Linked DNA regions of Pelagibaculum spongiae. Each later gene encodes a partner of the first gene's protein in a complex. Links are inferred from orthologs where the notes say so. Each region holds a gene or a part of one and is shown on either strand. Other genes may lie near its edges.

Region 1 (9,052 bases):
CCGAAGCTTCTTGCTGTGTCGTATGATCGAGTGATTCTTCTGCGTCTAACTGGGCTTCCAGAGCGGCTATTTCCGCTTCAATTGTTGGCTTAGATTTCGCTTTAATCGGCGACTGTTGTACCGCAGCAGGAGTTAGCTTAGGAGCCTGCTGCGGAGCCGCTTTCGGCCGCTTAGGGGCGGCTGGTCGTACTTTCGGATCGGGTTGAATCTGTGTGGTAGGGCTGGTTTCAGCTTCAGACATGACTGGTTCGATACGGTCGTTGTCTGATTTTGTTTGAGGCTGTTTTGGTGTTTCAGGCTGGGGTTCAGGATCTTTAGCAGAGAAAGAAAAGTCTGCCGACAGATCCAAATCACCCAAGCCTTGAGAAGGGGAACCTAGCTCTGTTAATGCATCCAGCTGGTATTGATCAACAATACTTTCTAGCTGGCTGTTGATATCAGAAGGGACATCAATCAGCCAAGCACTGGCATTAAATACCTGTTTACAGTCTCCACATTTGGCTCGGCCATTAGCAATATCCAGTAATTCGGCATCAAAACGGAATGCACTGGAACAGTGAGGGCAACGAGTGTGAAGCTGTTGAGACATGAGCTAGCGGTTTCCTTTTCTGATTCCGTCCAGTCGAGCCCAACCTTCATGGTGGATTTCTGGCTCGGACATTTCAAACCATTGGCTATAACAATCGAGCATTGCCGGTACTTGATGTTCAAGTATACCGGATAACACCAGTTTACCACCTGGTTTTACTCTAGCTGCCATTTCAGAGGAAAGCTCTATCAACGGGCCAGCTAAAATATTGGCGATTAACAGGTCAGCAACCGAATCTGGAGCATGTTCTGGCAACCAGCTACGGATTTGCTGTTCACTCAATGAATTCTTTTCAGCATTATCGCGTGTAGCGAGCAAAGCTTGAGGGTCAATATCAATACAATCAACTACGTTTGCACCCAGTAGTGCAGCGGCTACAGCCAGTATGCCTGAGCCGCAGCCGAAGTCTATTACCTGTAAATCTTGTGGGGGATGATCGGCTAACCATTTTAGACAAAGGAAAGTAGTTGGGTGAGTACCGGTACCAAAAGCCATGCCAGGGTCTAATCTGACATTGACCGCTTCAGGGTGAGGCGCATCAAGCCAGCTAGGGCAGATCCATAACTCACCGCCGCAGTGAACGGGGTGATATTCATCCATCCAAGCGCGATGCCAATCTTTGTCTTCCAACGCTTCAATTTTCAGGCCGGGTAACGGGTCAACTGCAACCTGCTCTTTTAGGAAATTTGTGACCTGATTCACATCGATATCTGCTTCAAACAGGCCGATTACCCGCAACTTCCCCCATAACGGCGTTTCGCCAGGCAATGGTTCCAGAATGGGGGCATCACCATTGTTTTGCAGCGTGACAGAAACCGCACCAGCAGCCAGCAATAAATCTTCAAACTGTTCTTGCTGTTGTTCGGTGGTGGATAATTGAATTTGGATCCAGGGCATTACTACTTCCTAAAACAAAAAAAAGGCCCGGTATAAACCGGGCCTGAGATAATAGCGAAAGGCTCGATTAAAGTCCGAGCTTTTTCTCAAGGTAATGGATGTTAGTGCCACCTTGTTGGAACTGGGTGTCACGCAAGATTTCCTTGTGAAGATCGATATTACTTTTGATGCCTTCGATAACCGTTTCATCCAAAGCAATAAGTGCTTTGCGAATCGCGGCATCACGATCGGTGCCGTAGCTGATGAGCTTACCGAGCAGTGAATCGTAATACTGAGGCACCACATAACCGTTATAGATATGGGAATCAAAACGGATGCCCGGCCCACCAGGAGCATGGAAGAAATCAATCTTGCCAGGGCTTGGGATAAAGGTAACCGGATCTTCTGCGTTGATACGGCATTCGATCGCGTGGCCCTTCACCTTAATATCAGACTGCTTAAGTGATAATGGATGGCCAGAAGCAATCAAAAGCTGCTCGCGAACCAAATCCACACCAGTGATTTCTTCAGTGATCGGGTGCTCTACCTGAATTCGAGTGTTCATTTCGATGAAGTAAAATTCACCGTCTTGGAACAAGAACTCAAACGTACCGGCACCGCGATAACCAATTTCTACGCAAGCTTGTGCGCAACGACCACCAATGCGCTGTCGCACTTCTTCACTAATGCCAGGTGCAGGTGCTTCTTCAACCACTTTCTGACAACGGCGTTGCATTGAGCAATCGCGCTCTGCCAGATGAATTGCGTTGCCTTGGCCGTCAGCCAGTACCTGAATTTCAATGTGACGAGGGTTTTCAAGGAATTTTTCCATGTAAACCATGTCGTTACTGAAGAAAGATAAGGCTTCGCTTTTGGTCAAGGAAATGGCGTTTAATAATGCCGCTTCACTATGAACTACTCGCATGCCACGACCACCGCCGCCACCAGAAGCCTTGATCATCACCGGATAACCAATCTCACGGGCAACTTGTATATTGCGTTCAGGATCATCACCCAATGGGCCGTCAGAGCCTGGTACGCAAGGTACGCCCGCTTTATTCATCGCCGCAATCGCGCTGACCTTATCGCCCATTAGGCGGATGGTTTCTGGCTTAGGGCCGATAAATGTAAAGCCACTTTTTTCTACCTGTTCAGCAAAGTCAGCATTTTCTGCCAAAAAGCCATAGCCAGGGTGAATCGCAACTGAATCAGTGACTTCAGCGGCGCTAATGATCGATGGGATCTGCAAATAGCTGGCAGAAGAATCTGCAGGGCCAATACAAACCGTTTCGTCTGCCAAGCGAACGTGCAGCAAATCACGATCTACATCTGAGTGAACTGCAACAGTTTTAATGCCGAGTTCCCGGCAAGCTCGCAAAATTCGCAGAGCGATTTCGCCACGGTTGGCGATAACTACCTTTTCAAGCATGGGTAGTGAGCCTCCTGCGATTTATTGAATGGTAACCAGTGGCTGGCCGAACTCGATTGGTTGGCCATTTTCAGCCAATACCGCCATCACGATGCCAGATTTGTCTGCTTCGATCTGGTTGAGCATTTTCATCGCTTCGATGATGCACAAGGTGTCGCCTTTTTTGACTTTCTGACCTTCAGTAACGAAAGGCTTAGCACCTGGAGATGGCGCAGAATAGAAAGTACCCACCATTGGGGATTTAACCTGGTGGCCTGCAATGACTTCAGCCGCTGGAGCTGCTTCAACAGCAGCAGGTGCTACAGCAGCAACCGGAGCCGCCGCAACAGGTGCAGCTGCATAATGGGTCGGTGCTGGAGAGTAGCGAGAGATGCGAACAGATTCTTCACCCTCAGAAATCTCAAGTTCAGCAATGCCAGAATCTTCAACCAAGTCGATCAGTTTTTTAATCTTACGAATGTCCATTGATATATCTCTTAACTTGCCGGTTTAGCCAAGCGCTCCAGCGCAGACGCCAGCGCTAGTTGATAGCCTTTGGGACCCAGCCCACAGATCACGCCGATTGCGATATCAGAAAACCATGACTTATGGCGGAAACTTTCCCGAGCATGCACATTAGAAAGATGCACTTCGATAAACGGAATAGAAACCGCCAGCAGGGCATCCCGCAGCGCAATGCTAGTGTGGGTAAATGCAGCTGGATTAAAAATTATAAAATCGATTTCACCGTGGGACTGGTGGATTCGGTCGATCAATAGATGCTCGGCATTGCTTTGAAATGCCTCAAGCTGATGACCTGCCTGCTTTGCTGTGTTAATCAAACCCTGATTAATACTATCCAAGGTGTCCGCACCATAATGACCAGGTTCTCTAACACCCAGCATGTTTAGGTTTGGTCCGTGAAGCACCAGCAATTTGGCCATGAATATTCGTCCCGATGATCCGATTGCGACAAATTTTGCACCAAAGGCTAGTTTTTGTCCAGAAAACCGAAGATCGCTGCACGTTCGCAACATATGCTGACCGTTTGGACAGTCTTTTTGGGCCGCAAAAGGTTGTTTTGCGGCCGTAGAAGGAGGGGCTAAAGAACTGAGTTGAGTTTTTTCAGGTGAGATAAGAACTGCTCACGATCTTTTTCGCCCGTTATGCGAAATTGGCGAAGTTCCATCCCATTTGCATCAAAAAACAGTAATGTTGGCGGCGCGATCACTCCAAAGTTCGACATTAGCCCTTGATCAATTGCATCGTTGGCAGTCACATCGCTACGCAACAGCTTGTAGCCTTGCAGTGCCTGTTGTACCTGAGGGTCGGGGAATACATCTCGCTCCATGACTTTGCAGCTGACACACCAATCGGCATAGAAATCGAGCATTACTGGCTGGCCGTTGCCTACTTCGGCAAGTAGTGCATCTAGTCCCCGAATATCCTTAAAATTTGCATGATCAGCAGTGATTGAAATTGAATTAGCAGGATTAGAAGCGCTACTTGAGTAGGTTTGAGGTACAGAAGTTAAAGGTGCAAGCGGATCTCTATTGCCCAGCGCACCACCGGTAACCATAACGCCGCCCCAAAGCAGAATCAGAATCGCGATGCCTTGGCGGAATCGGCCATTAACTGTGTCGGATTTTTCCAAACCTAACTGACTGGCCAGTAGTACTAATAAAATACCCCATAACACCAATGCAGTCGGGTCACTAATTAATCGGCTGATTAACCAAACCGCAACACCGAGCAGGCCAAAGCCAAGAATCACCTTTATCTTGTCCATCCAGTTACCGGATTTAGGCATTAACTTATTGCCACCGATCGCCAGAACGATCAGCGGAATCCCCATGCCAATACCCATTGCATAGAGTGCAGCCATGCCGGTCGATGCATCACCTTGCGTGCTGATATACAACAGCGCACCAGTTAATGCCGGTGTGACACATGGACTAGCAATGAGTGCTGAAGCCAGTCCCATCACAAAGGCACCCAACAAACTGCCGTTATCACCGATTTGCTGCAATTTGGCTTGAATCGCTGCCGGCATTTGTAGCTGGTAAAAACCAAACATCCCCAGAGCTAAAATGACAAAAATAACGCTGAAGACAATCAATACAACTGGATGCTGCAACGCGCTTTGTAAATTTGCCCCAGCCAAACCAAATACCAGGCCGATTACTGCATAAGCAACTGCCATGCCCTGGACATACATCAGGCTCATGACCAGCGTTTTGCTAAAGGATTTTTTGTTACCGCCCGCAATCAAGCCAGCCAAAATAGGCATCATTGGAAATACGCAGGGGGTAAATGCTAAGCCAATACCGATTAGGAAAAAGATCAGTAAGGTTGAACTCAAGCTAGAATCAGCCAGTTGGCTAGAGAAGAACAAGTCATCGGCATTCGATAATTGATCCAGCGAATAGTTTGTGTTTGCTAGAGCAATCTCACTGGCAACTCCTACAAATTTATCCAGTTCGAAGGTTTTGCTAGCAGGTGGATAACAAAAGCCTGCTTCAGCGCAGCCTTGCCAATGCAAGGTAAACTTGATCGGCTTATTTTCGGCACCACTAAATGGAATGATGATGTCGACTTCTTGCAAGTAAGCATTGAACTCACCAAAGAAATCATCCTTTTTCGGTTTACCTGGAGGCAGAATCAGTTTGCCCGGTTGAATCTGGCTACCTTCTGATACCGTTGCCTTAAAGCGAAAATCGTATAAATAGTAGCCAGGCAAAATGGTAAAACTGGCTTTAACCTGATTTTGCGATATTCGCAGCAGATCAGGAATAAATACCTGCTCCTGAGGCAAAATTTCAGGTTCGTCAGAAAAAAAATTGGCTTGGGCTGCAGGCAGCCAGCCAAGGCTAATAATTAGGAGCAGTAGGCGAACAATCATTGTGTATGCTTTTCTATCCAGCTGAGATAATCGGGAATTCCGTTGCTAATATCGACTGCAATAAGTTCAGGTAGTTCATATGGGTGTTTGTCGAGAATCAGTTTTTCTAATGATTTCCAATTGGCTTTGGTGGTTTTAATCATCAGCATGACTTCTTGGGCATGCTCGATTTCATCTTGCCACTGATAAATCGATTCGATTCCCGGAAATAAACTGACGCAAGCGGCCAACTTTTCTCTTACCATTTGATCGGAAACCCTTCGAGCAATTTCAATGTCGGGGCAGCTGCAAAAAGCAATCATCGGATCTTTAACAGTCATTGCGAACTCCTGTCTACAAGCGGGCTAGTGACCTATCGACTATACCACTTTTAATTTGCAGATATGGTTGCAATTGAGAATCGTTATCACCGATATTTTTTTTTGTTCAACTATTGAAATGGTTTTACATACCCCCAACATCGTGGTGTATCTGGCTGATAGACAATGGCCAAATTTGATATAAACCTGCATTGTCAAGTTAACTAATTACTTAACAAGCAGTTACTGAATATATAGAACCAGGAGATAGAAATGAAAATTCGTCCGTTGCATGATCGCGTAGTAATTCGTCGCAGCGAAGAAGAAGCAACTTCTGCTGGTGGAATTTTACTGCCAGGTTCCGCGACTGAAAAACCTAACCAGGGCGAGATCGTAGCAGTTGGCGCTGGTCGTATTTTGGATAATGGCGATGTGCGTGCGCTGGCTGTTAAAGAAGGCGACAAGGTTTTGTTCGGTGGCTACGGCAGTTCAACCGTTAAGGTTGATGGCGAAGAGTTGCTGGTAATGAGCGAAAGCGACATTTTGGCCATCGTTGAAGGCTAAGCTGAAAAGCTAATCGCTTCGTATTTATTTCATTCCCGTTTTGAACAAAATTTTTTAAAGGATTTTTATCATGGCTAAAGAAGTCAAATTTGGTGATAACGCTCGTAGCCGTATGGTTGCGGGTGTAAATATTCTGGCTGACGCAGTTAAAACAACGCTGGGGCCAAAAGGCCGTAACGTTATTTTAGAAAAATCTTTCGGCGCACCTACCGTAACTAAAGATGGTGTTTCAGTAGCCAAAGAAATCGAACTGGCAGACAAGTTTGAAAACATGGGTGCGATGATGGTTAAAGAAGTCGCTTCCCAGACTTCTGATGTTGCTGGCGACGGTACGACTACTGCAACGGTTCTAGCTCAATCTATCCTGAGCGAAGGCATGAAAGCCGTTGCTGCTGGCATGAACCCAATGGACTTAAAGCGCGGTATTGATAAAGCTGTTAAAGCTGCTGTTGTAGAATTACAAGCGATGTCTAAGCCTTGTAATGATGATAAAGCGATTGCTCAGGTAGGTACTATCTCTGCAAACTCCGATGAAGAAATCGGCAACATCATCGCTGAAGCGATGGGTAAAGTGGGTAAAGAAGGTGTTATCACCGTTGAAGACGGTTCAGGCCTAAACAACGAGTTAGATGTAGTAGAAGGCATGCAGTTTGATCGCGGTTACCTGTCTCCTTACTTCATCAATGATCAGCAAAGCATGACTGCTGAACTAGAAGCGCCTTTTATTCTGTTAGTAGATAAGAAAATCGGCAACATCCGCGAAATGCTGCCATTGCTGGAAGGCGTTGCTAAAGCGGGCAAGCCATTATTAATCGTTGCTGAAGATGTTGAAGGCGAAGCGCTTGCAACATTGGTCGTTAACTCAATGCGCGGTGTAATGAAAGTTGCCGCGGTTAAGGCACCTGGCTTCGGCGATCGTCGTAAAGCTATGCTAGACGACATTGCAGTTTTGACTGGCGCAACCGTAATTGCTGAAGAAATTGGCCTGTCATTAGAGACAGCGACACTTGAGCATTTAGGTACTGCTAAGAAAATTCAGGTTTCTAAAGATGAAACCGTGATTGTTGATGGTGCAGGCGAAGGCTTGGCAATTGCTGGCCGTGTTGACCTGATTCGTCGTCAAATCGAAGAAGCTTCATCTGATTACGATCGTGAGAAGTTGCAAGAGCGCGTAGCCAAATTGGCTGGCGGTGTTGCAGTGATCAAGGTTGGCGCAGCAACTGAAGTTGAAATGAAAGAAAAGAAAGCGCGTGTTGAAGATGCATTACATGCAACTCGTGCTGCAGTTGAAGAAGGCATTGTTCCTGGCGGTGGTGTTGCTCTGGTTCGTGCGCAAAAAGCAATCGAAGGTTTGGTCGGTGACAACGAAGACCAAAATGCCGGTATCGCATTATTGCGTCGCTCTATGTCTTCTCCTTTGCGTCAAATCGCAGCTAACGCTGGCGACGAAGCTTCAGTAGTACAAAATGAAGTCGCTAACGGCGAAGGTAACTACGGTTATAACGCTGGTAAGGGTGTATACGGCGATATGGTTGAAATGGGTATCTTGGATCCTACTAAGGTAACGCGTTCAGCACTGCAGCACGCAGCTTCAGTATCGGGTCTTATGATCACTACTGAGTGCATGGTTGCTGATGAACCAGCTGATGCTGCTGCACCTGCAATGCCTGATATGGGCGGCATGGGTGGAATGGGCGGCATGGGCGGAATGATGTAGCGCTAAACTCTACTTCTTCTTAGCTCGACCCATTTTATAAAAAACCCCGCTTAGGCGGGGTTTTTTAGTTTTTATCAGAACTAAAAATGTTGAATGAACTAATCTTGAAAAAATAAGCCCAAGTACCTATAAGCAAGATTGTTCCATAGAACCACTGAGAATTATAAGATGCTGAAAAAGATTTCCTTGTTGCCCGTTTTATTACTCATAAGCACTTTTTCTGTTAATGCCCAGGAAAAAGCTGAAGCGATTTTCGCCAGTGGTTGCTTTTGGTGTACCGAATCTGATTTTGAAAAAGTTGAGGGTGTGATTGAGGCGGTGAGTGGCTATACCGATGGAAGACAAAGCAATCCAACTTACAAACAAGTCTCTGCTGGTCGTACTGGGCATACTGAGGCGGTAAAGGTGACTTATGATCCGTCCAAAGTGAGTTATGAGAAGTTATTGAGTGTGTTCTGGCATAATGTCGATCCTACTGTAAAAAATCGCCAGTTCTGTGACTCTGGCTCTCAATATCGCAGCGGTATTTATTATCTCAACCCAGAGCAACAAGCAGCAGCAGAAAAAAGTCTGGTTGATTTAAAAGCGAGCGGGCGTTTTGAAAGAATTTATACCGAATTAAAGCCCGCTAGCAAGTTTTATCCAGCAGAAGATTATCATCAGGATTATGCCAAGAAGAACCCATGGCGCTATAAGT
Region 2 (8,882 bases), on another replicon or contig:
GTTGCAGTAAAGCTTTCTGGGATTTGCTTAGTAAAAGCAATGCGAAATTCTGGCTGCTGATTATCAACACTGTCTTTCTCTGGAGAAACAATCTCGATAGCAGGCTTACACCCTGTGGCCAAAATTCCAGCGACAGCAATCAAGCCAATTTTTGAAATATTACTCATGCAACAATTTCCCTGTTTTATTATGACTTCTTATGGTCAGGGTTTAGGGCCTTTAAATAGACCTCGGGTTATACCTAAACCACCTCAATATGCAGAAACCGGCACCTTAAAGTGACTTGGGTATATATTTTCGGAACAGGCGCATTGTGCCGCCATTGCACGATATTGATCAACATCAATTTGTCGAATTGTATTACCCAAATAAAAAAGACCTGCCCAAATGGACAGGTCTTTGTTTCGTTTAGGGTATCCGGGTAACAAATCGCCCAGTACTATGGTTCACCCCAAAATTCGAATCAGATTCGTGCGGTCACGAATTCCTGAACCGTTTCCATAGTCGCTTCCATCACATATTGGCTTTCTGGTCTGTCGAACAAATCAGCCAAATGCTCAGGCAGACTTGGAGACTCCAAACCCGAACGAATAATCGCATCAGGAAATTTAACCGGATGCGCTGTCGCTAAACAAACAATTGGCGTTTGCTCAGACTTGCGACACTTCTCTGCCGCATAAACACCAATCGCAGTATGTGGATCTAACAGATATTCATTGTCTTTCCACACTCGCTCAATCACTGAACAAGTTGTCGCATCATCAGCTCGAGCACTAGAGAACAGTGACTTAAGCTTATTAACTTGATTGATACTCAAGCTGGCAGAACCATCGTCCATATCTGCCATTAATGCCGACAGCTTTTCACCGTCTTGGTCGCATAAATCGAACAACAATCGCTCAAAATTACTGGAAACCATAATATCCATACTTGGAGATAAGGTATGTTCCAGTGATTCTTGCTGGGCATTATTGTCAGAAATAATCCGATGCAGAATATCATTGCTATTAGTTGCAACAATTAACTGCTCAATCGGCAAGCCCATTTTCTTAGCTAGGTAACCGGCAAAAATATCGCCAAAATTACCGGTTGGCACAGAAAAGCTCACCGGACGACCCGGCGCGCCAAGGGTAATGGCCGCATGAAAATAGTAAACAATCTGCGCCATGATTCTGGCCCAGTTAATTGAATTGACTGCAACCAGTCGCTTACCTTTTAGGAAATCCTGATTAGCGAAGCTTTTCTTTACGATACGCTGACAGTCATCGAAGTTACCGGTAACCGCCAAGTTATAAATGTTATCGCTCAGAATAGTGGTCATTTGACGGCGCTGAACTTCAGACACTCGCTGGTGTGGATGCAGAATGAAAATATCAAGATTTTCACAACGTCTGCAGCCTTCAATTGCCGCAGAACCTGTATCACCTGAAGTTGCCCCCATAATGACCACACGTTCTTTACGCCGCTCAAGCACTTTATCTAGCAAACGACCCAGCAATTGCAGAGCGAAATCTTTAAAGGCCAAGGTTGGGCCATGGAATAATTCCATCACATGGAGTGACGGACCAACCTGAACTAAAGGTGCTACTGCTTTGTGGGCAAAACCAGCATAGGTCTCAGCCAGAATTTCTTTTAATTCTTCATCACCAAACGCATCAGCAACAAACGGCTGGATAATCTTAAATGCCAGCTCGTGATAGGCCAATCCAGACCAGGATGCTATTTCCTCGGCACTGAATTTAGGCAGGGTTTCTGGCACATACAGGCCACCATCACTGGCTAGCCCTGCCAACAACACATCTTCAAAACCCAACGCGGGCGCTTGGCCGCGAGTACTGATGTACTTCATTTTGCCTCCAGGCGTTAGTCCAGATGATCCATGCGGATCCGAACGACTGAGCCGCTAACCGGCTTTAAAGCTTCGATGCGTTCAATCGCCTGATTCAAACGTTGCTCTTCAACAACATGGGTTAATAGAATCAGTGGAATTCGAGTTTCACCTTCACGAGGCTCTTTCTGGATGATCGCTTCAATGCTGATATCCAGTTCGCCCAAAATACTAGCAACGCTGGCCATTACACCGGCGCGGTCCAATACTTCGATTCTCAGATAATACGCAGAGCTGATTTGATCAATCGATAGTAAATTATCTTCACCCAACTGATCGGCAGCAAAACCGGTATGGGCGACACGATGTGCGGCCAAACCTTCCAGACTGCGAACTAAATCAATCACATCAGCCAACACTGCAGAAGCCGTAGGCTCAGCGCCCGCACCCGGGCCGTAATAGAAAGTGTTGCCGACCGCATCACCATTAACCATTACCGCATTCATTACACCGTCAACCTTGCCCAACATATTGCTGGCAGGCACCAGTGTTGGATGCACTCGCATTTCAATACCCGCTTGAGAACGACGAGCAATACCCAAATGCTTGATCACATAACCCAGCTCACCAGCGTAGATTACGTCTTGCGGGGTGATTTTACTGATGCCTTCGGTATAAACCTTGTCAAACTTCAGCGGAATACCATAGGCAATTGAAGCCAGAATGGTCAGTTTGTGCGCAGCATCGATACCTTCAACGTCAAAGGTAGGATCGGCCTCGGCATAACCCAGCTCTTGGGCTTCTTTTAATACATCGGAAAACTCACGACCTTTGTCGCGCATTTCAGACAGAATGAAATTACCGGTGCCATTAATAATGCCAGCCAGCCATTCAATCCGATTCGCGGAAAGACCTTCGCGCAATGCCTTGATGATAGGAATACCACCGGCAACACCCGCTTCATAAAAAATACTGACGCCTTTCTTTTCAGCAGCAGCAAAAATTTCATTACCACATTCTGCAATCAAAGCCTTATTGGCTGTGACCACATGCTTGCCCAGAGAAATTGCTTCCAGCACCAGTTCTTTAGCCAGCCCACAACCACCGATCAGTTCTACAACCAAATCCAGCTCGGGGTTACGTACGACTTCAAACGGATCTTCCGTTAACAAAATCCCTTGGGTGTCACAAATTCGCTCGCGGCCCAAACTTCTGACTGCTGCATGTACCACCTCTATAGGACGTCCGGCGCGGCGCGCGATTTCTTCGCTATTACGCTGCAGCACATTGACTGTCCCACCACCGACTGTTCCCAGTCCGAGCAACCCTATTTTGACCGGTTTCAAACCTTGTTATCCTCTGTACTTATCAGTCCATCAGCACGAAACATTTCTTTGATGCCTCGAACTGCCTGGCGGGTACGATGCTCATTTTCAATCAAGCCGAATCGGACATGATCATCACCATACTCACCAAATCCTATCCCAGGTGCCACTGCCACCCGAGCATCCTTCAATAGCTTTTTGCAGAACTCTAAAGAGCCCATCTGCCGATAGGCTTCTGGAATACGCGCCCAAACAAACATAGTTGCTTTGGGTACCGCCACTGGCCAGCCAATACGTTGCAAGCCGGAGCACAGTACATCACGGCGCTCCTGGTAACGATCTCGTATTTCACTGACACATTCTTGTGGCCCTTCCAGTGCTGCAATGGCGGCTACCTGAATCGGAGTAAATGTCCCGTAATCCAGATAGGATTTTATTCTCGCCAAAGCACCGATCAGCTCTGAGTTTCCGCAACAAAAGCCTACTCGCCAACCGGGCATGTTATAGCTTTTCGATAATGAATAGAACTCTACCGCAATATCCTTCGCCCCTTCGACCTGCAAAATCGACGGTGCTTGGTAACCATCAAAAACAATATCGGCATAGGCGAGATCTTGAACCACCCATACCTGATGTTCTTTACAGATTTCGACGACCCGCTCGTAAAACGCCAAATCGACACATTGGGCAGTCGGATTACCCGGAAAGTTCAGTACCAGCATCTTCGGTTTTGGCCAGCTGGTTTTAATCGCCTTGGAAAGCTCGTCAAAAAAATCGACATCTGCAGTTAATGGCACATGCCGAATATCGGCACCGGCAATTACAAAGCCATAGGGATGAATTGGATAGGAAGGATTGGGTACCAGAATCGCATCACCTGGCCCAGTGGTTGCTAACGCTAAGTGCGCCAAGCCTTCTTTAGAACCAATGGTGACAATCGCTTCACTGTCTGGGTCTAAATCCACCTGATAACGACGTTGGTACCAGTCGCAAATGGCTTTGCGTAACCGGGGAATTCCTTTGGAAGCAGAGTAACGATGAGTATCGCTACGCAGTACGGTTTCTCGAAGTTTTTCGACAATATGCTCAGGCGTTGGCTGGTCCGGGTTGCCCATGCCGAAATCGATAATGTCTTCGCCTCTGGTTCTGGCCTCAGCTTTCAGCTGATTGACAATATTGAACACATAAGGAGGAAGGCGTTGAATTCTTGGAAATTTTTCTGATTGGCTCATTGTTTTGTCACTCCTGTCCTGCAACAGCAGTCTGCCATGGCTTAAGCAGATTGAGCAATACACTTGAAGAGACTTTGAGTGAATATTTTTCGTGATCTTTTCTAGGTGAATAGCTTCTGAAAACAACTTATTATGATCACTCTCCTATTAACTACTCATTAGCCTTGGATTTAAAGCAGCTAATTTAATACAGAACAATTAACAAAAATAAATTCATATTAAAAAATTTAAATGGCATAAAAAAATGCCGCCCTTCATTATTACTTATGAAGTGCGGCATTTTTTTTCAAACAACTAATCTGACGATTGCTTGCTTATAAAAACAATATTACAAACCCATCTGAGCCAAAATAGCTGCTGCTGGGCGATAGCCTGGAATCAAAGTACCATCGGCCATTGCAATGGCTGGCGTACCCGTCACACCGAGCTTTTGCACCAAACTATAATGCGCATCAACTGGTTGATCGTCGCAGGTTAAGTCACGCTTAAACGACTGCTGCTTTTTCGCTTTGTTCATTGCTTGCTGTGGATCTTTAGCACAATAAATTGAAACCAGATCGGTATAAGCGCGTGAACCAATACCTGCTCTAGGGAATGCCAGGTAAGTCACTTTAACGCCGGCTTTATTCAAAGCTGGAATTTCGGCATGCAACTTGCGGCAATAAGGGCAAGTAATGTCAGTAAACACTTTAATTTCTGCTTTTTGTTCACCCACTGCTGGGTAACTAATACCTTGAACATCGGCTAACAATTGCTTGCGCTGCTTGTTTTTCTTTTGCTCAGTCAAATTTACCAAACGATCGCTGGTCAACTGGTACAAGCTGCCTGCTAGCATGTATTTGCCATCGGCAGAGAAATAAACTGTTTGGCCAGAGCCTTTCAGTTCAACTTCATAAATGCCTGCCATACCTGTTTTCTTCACTTCACCAATACCATCATCGGATGGGATGATCGGTGTAAGTGCTTTTTCAATGGTTGCTCTCACTTCAGCCAGTGAATCTTCAGCTTGTGCCAGTGGCGCAAACATAAATGAAACTGCGGCAGCAATTGCAACCAGCGCTCCAGTAATCTTTTGGTTTTGCATTGAAGTCCTCGGAATATGCATTTTCGGGCAAAGTATCATATCTACCGCATTTAGACACCTGAAGCGATATGGGTTCCCTAATCGATTCAACTTCTCGGGTGATGCTGTTGATAAATCTCTTGTAACCTGACTTTAGTCACATGGGTGTAGATCTGAGTGGTCGACAAATCAGCGTGACCTAACAATAGCTGAACCACTCGCAAATCGGCACCATGGGCTAACAAATGGGTGGCAAATGCATGGCGAAGGGTATGCGGAGATAACATATCCTCAGCTATTCCAATTTGCCGCGCATACACTTTAATTCGATACCAAAAAGTTTGCCGGGTCATTTGGCTGCCGCGGTTACTGGGAAATAATACATCGGTTGGCGCCTTTAACAGCAAACTTCTCGCTTGCTTCATATATTGCTCGATCCATTGAAGCGCAGTTTCACCGAGTGGCACCAATCGCTCTTTCTTACCCTTACCCATCACCCGAACCAAACCTTGGTTGCGATTAATCTGATCTACCGTCAGTGAAATTAATTCCGTCACTCGCAGGCCAGTGGCGTATAACAACTCCAACATAGCCCGATCTCTTAAGCCGATAGGCTCTTCTATATCGGGTGATTCCAGCAAAGCATCGACTTGTAACTCAGATAAATCATTAGGCAACGAACGGCCAATTTTCGGCATTTGCAACTTAGTTGCAGGGTTATCTTTACGGTAATTATTTTGTTGCAGCCACAAATAGAAACGACGAAAACTGGAGATTAATCGGGCGGTGGTTCGAGGGCTTACGTTATCGTCACAGCGCTTTGCTAGATAAGCCAGCAACTGATCTTCATTGGCTTTTTTTAAACCGGTAGCGGCATTAGTCGCCTGAAGAAAACGATCAAATCCTGATAAATCTGAACGATAAGCCGCCAAGCTCCGTTCACCTAAACCTTCATCTAACCAGAGGGATTGGCAGAAATCATCGAGAAGCACTTCGATTGCTCGATCAAGCACTACTTTACTATTAGGCATAGCCGAGAAACCAACTTTGAGAAAAAATCATATTACCACTCAATTGATCTAAAATTTTTGACCATGTCTTTCTTTGCCCAGCTATTGTTTATTTTTTTAAATAGACCCTGCTTTATATAAAAATGATACGCACTTGAGTTCGATCCTGAAGCATTCAAATGAAATTCTAACGGCATACAGCGATCCATTTCAAACCCCAAACCACTATAAGAAGTCCTCATAGCACCAGAGCTTTCTTTTGAAACATCAACTCTTAATGTATTCCACAAGGCAAAATGAAGCGGATAAATATCAAACGTAAGGTGAAAATCAGGCAAATCACCATTGTAACTCATCCCCATGATTTCTCTTCTATGATTTGCAACCACTCCGTTTGTACGATATAGCTCCGACGAATATATTGCTTGTAACATAAAGTCTAATTGTCTCGCAGAAAAGTCAGATTTACGCTCACCAACATACATCATTGTATTTTCAAGAAAGGGAAACAATTGAGCATTGCGACTCGAAAAATCTTGCAACATATCTTCAAAGCCATTTGCCATTCGTTTAGGATCCATATTCATCTGGCGTAAATAGGGACTACAAATGAATGGTAAATAAACAGAGCTTGCTATTGGTGAAAATGGCTCGAGATTTATCGCAAGCTCTTCCGTTTCTATCGGTTTGCTAGCAAACACTACAGGGGGCACTTGCTGCACTGAGAAATCAATATAAAACCCCCCGTACAAGTACAAAATAATGGCCCTAATGATGTCACACGCCTCTGCATATTCTTTTTGTAGAATAAGCGCCCTTGCAAAAACAAAAAGATGCCTGCCTTCAGGAAACTGTGAATAAGCTTCTTCTAGCAAATAATCTATGCTTCGAATTTTCAGATTTGAGAATTTTGCAATGTGATCATAACTTCCATTAAGCAGCTGAATATTACTTGTCCATAAAACATGCTCGATTTCAGGTACACCTTTACAGCTTTTTTTCCAATGCTCAGCCACCTTAATATCTGAAGCACAGACACTCCTGAATAAATTCTCATCAGGAAAAGCCCCCAACCAAACCCTATGTGTTTTAGCGACTCCAATCTTAGTATTAGGGACTGGTGAAGAAATCTTGAGAATTGAACAAATTGAACGAAAAGCAGTAACAACATTAGCCAACAACTTAATTTGAGTTTCTAGGCTAAAATCCCGCAACTCAATCCTGGCTGTTTGAGAAAGGTCACAAACACAAAGCTCTGAATTTTCATGCCTAAGCAACAATACCTTCCAAGAATGTTCAGCAATATATTCAAAATAACTTTGCTTTATAAGACACGAATACGACCAAACGCTCTCGTAAGAGCTTGAAAGGCATGCTATTTCTTGGAACTTTAAAGGCAGCTTAGCCAAGTCATCAGCCATTTCAAATTCAGGCATACCAAACAAAGTATCTTGAAAACATTTTAATGCTTCAGCTAAGCGCTCGGTAAGCATGTAAATCCTACGGCTATAAAAATTAACAACTTATAGGCTAGCACTCTCTTACAAGAAACAGTATTTACAAGGATTAAAACCAAAACCAAAAAAACGGGCAAGATCCGAAGACCTTGCCCGTTTTTGAGAAACAATTCCGAAGAATTACTTCTTGGCAGCAAGCTTTTCTTTGATTCGAGCAGCTTTACCGCGCAGTTCACGCAAGTAGTACAGCTTGGCTTGACGCACATCACCGCGACGAACGATAGTGATGCTGTCAACGATTGGGCTGTGAGTCTGGAACGCACGCTCAACACCTTCACCGTAAGAAATCTTACGAACTGTGAATGCTGAGTTCAGGCCGCGGTTACGCTTAGCGATAACAACACCTTCGAACGACTGCAGACGCTCACGAGTACCTTCTTTTACCTTAACCTTAACTACCACTGTGTCGCCTGGTGCGAACGATGGCAGGTCTTGCTTCATCTGTTCAGACTCAATGGCCTGAATGATCTTGTTCTTCATGATTAGCTCCTAACCCGTAACCTTTTAAGAAATGGTTATTCCATTTCCTGAATGAATTCATCCAGAAGCGTTTGCTGTTTTTTGTCGAGTTGCAATTTTTCCAGTAAATCCGGGCGTCGTTGCCAGGTTCTACCTAATGACTGCTTCATACGCCATTGACGGATATGTGCATGATTTCCACCGAGTAAAACGTCAGGCACTTTCACGCCGTCAATTTCTTCGGGCCTCGTATAATGAGGATGATCCAACAAGCCAGAGACAAAAGAGTCTTCAACTGCGGAATCTGCATGCCCTAATGCGCCCGGCAATAACCGAATCACACCATCCATCAGCGTCATGGCAGGCAATTCACCACCACTCAACACATAATCACCTAGCGATATTTCTTCATCGACTAGATTATTCAACAAACGCTCATCAATGCCTT

What was found.
Region 2: the proteins of dsbD (region 1) and DC094_RS21745 are in contact, whole or in part, in a crystal structure (PDB 1JZD), measured with the Escherichia coli proteins. The link is inferred for Pelagibaculum spongiae from one-to-one orthologs.

The regions. Positions count from the first base shown.
Region 1 is NZ_QDDL01000008.1:14,697-23,748, forward strand. The notes cover bases 3,376-6,314. They hold dsbD (protein-disulfide reductase DsbD), read right to left. Parts: upstream 5,776-6,314; coding sequence 3,976-5,775; downstream 3,376-3,975. Other genes in these bases: aroQ (type II 3-dehydroquinate dehydratase), read right to left, coding at 3,376-3,817; cutA (divalent-cation tolerance protein CutA), read right to left, coding at 5,772-6,095. In the rest of the region: DC094_RS16300 (zinc-ribbon and DUF3426 domain-containing protein), read right to left, coding at 1-589; prmA (50S ribosomal protein L11 methyltransferase), read right to left, coding at 593-1,486; accC (acetyl-CoA carboxylase biotin carboxylase subunit), read right to left, coding at 1,554-2,894; accB (acetyl-CoA carboxylase biotin carboxyl carrier protein), read right to left, coding at 2,916-3,359; more of aroQ, read right to left, coding at 3,371-3,375; DC094_RS16335 (co-chaperone GroES), read left to right, coding at 6,348-6,638; groL (chaperonin GroEL), read left to right, coding at 6,709-8,355; peptide-methionine (S)-S-oxide reductase MsrA, read left to right, coding at 8,524-9,052. UniProt on the Escherichia coli protein: Required to facilitate the formation of correct disulfide bonds in some periplasmic proteins and for the assembly of the periplasmic c-type cytochromes.
Region 2 is NZ_QDDL01000017.1:57,817-66,698, reverse strand. The notes cover bases 3,592-6,360. They hold DC094_RS21745 (DsbC family protein), read right to left. Parts: upstream 5,470-6,360; coding sequence 4,714-5,469; downstream 3,592-4,713. Other genes in these bases: xerD (site-specific tyrosine recombinase XerD), read right to left, coding at 5,556-6,360; alaC (alanine transaminase), read right to left, coding at 3,592-4,385. Also shown: DC094_RS21765 (hypothetical protein), read right to left, coding at 1-167; thrC (threonine synthase), read right to left, coding at 464-1,849; DC094_RS21755 (homoserine dehydrogenase), read right to left, coding at 1,864-3,174; more of alaC, read right to left, coding at 3,171-3,591; more of xerD, read right to left, coding at 6,361-6,479; DC094_RS21735 (glycosyltransferase), read right to left, coding at 6,512-7,951; rplS (50S ribosomal protein L19), read right to left, coding at 8,096-8,455; tRNA (guanosine(37)-N1)-methyltransferase TrmD, read right to left, coding at 8,491-8,882. UniProt on the Escherichia coli protein: Acts as a disulfide isomerase, interacting with incorrectly folded proteins to correct non-native disulfide bonds.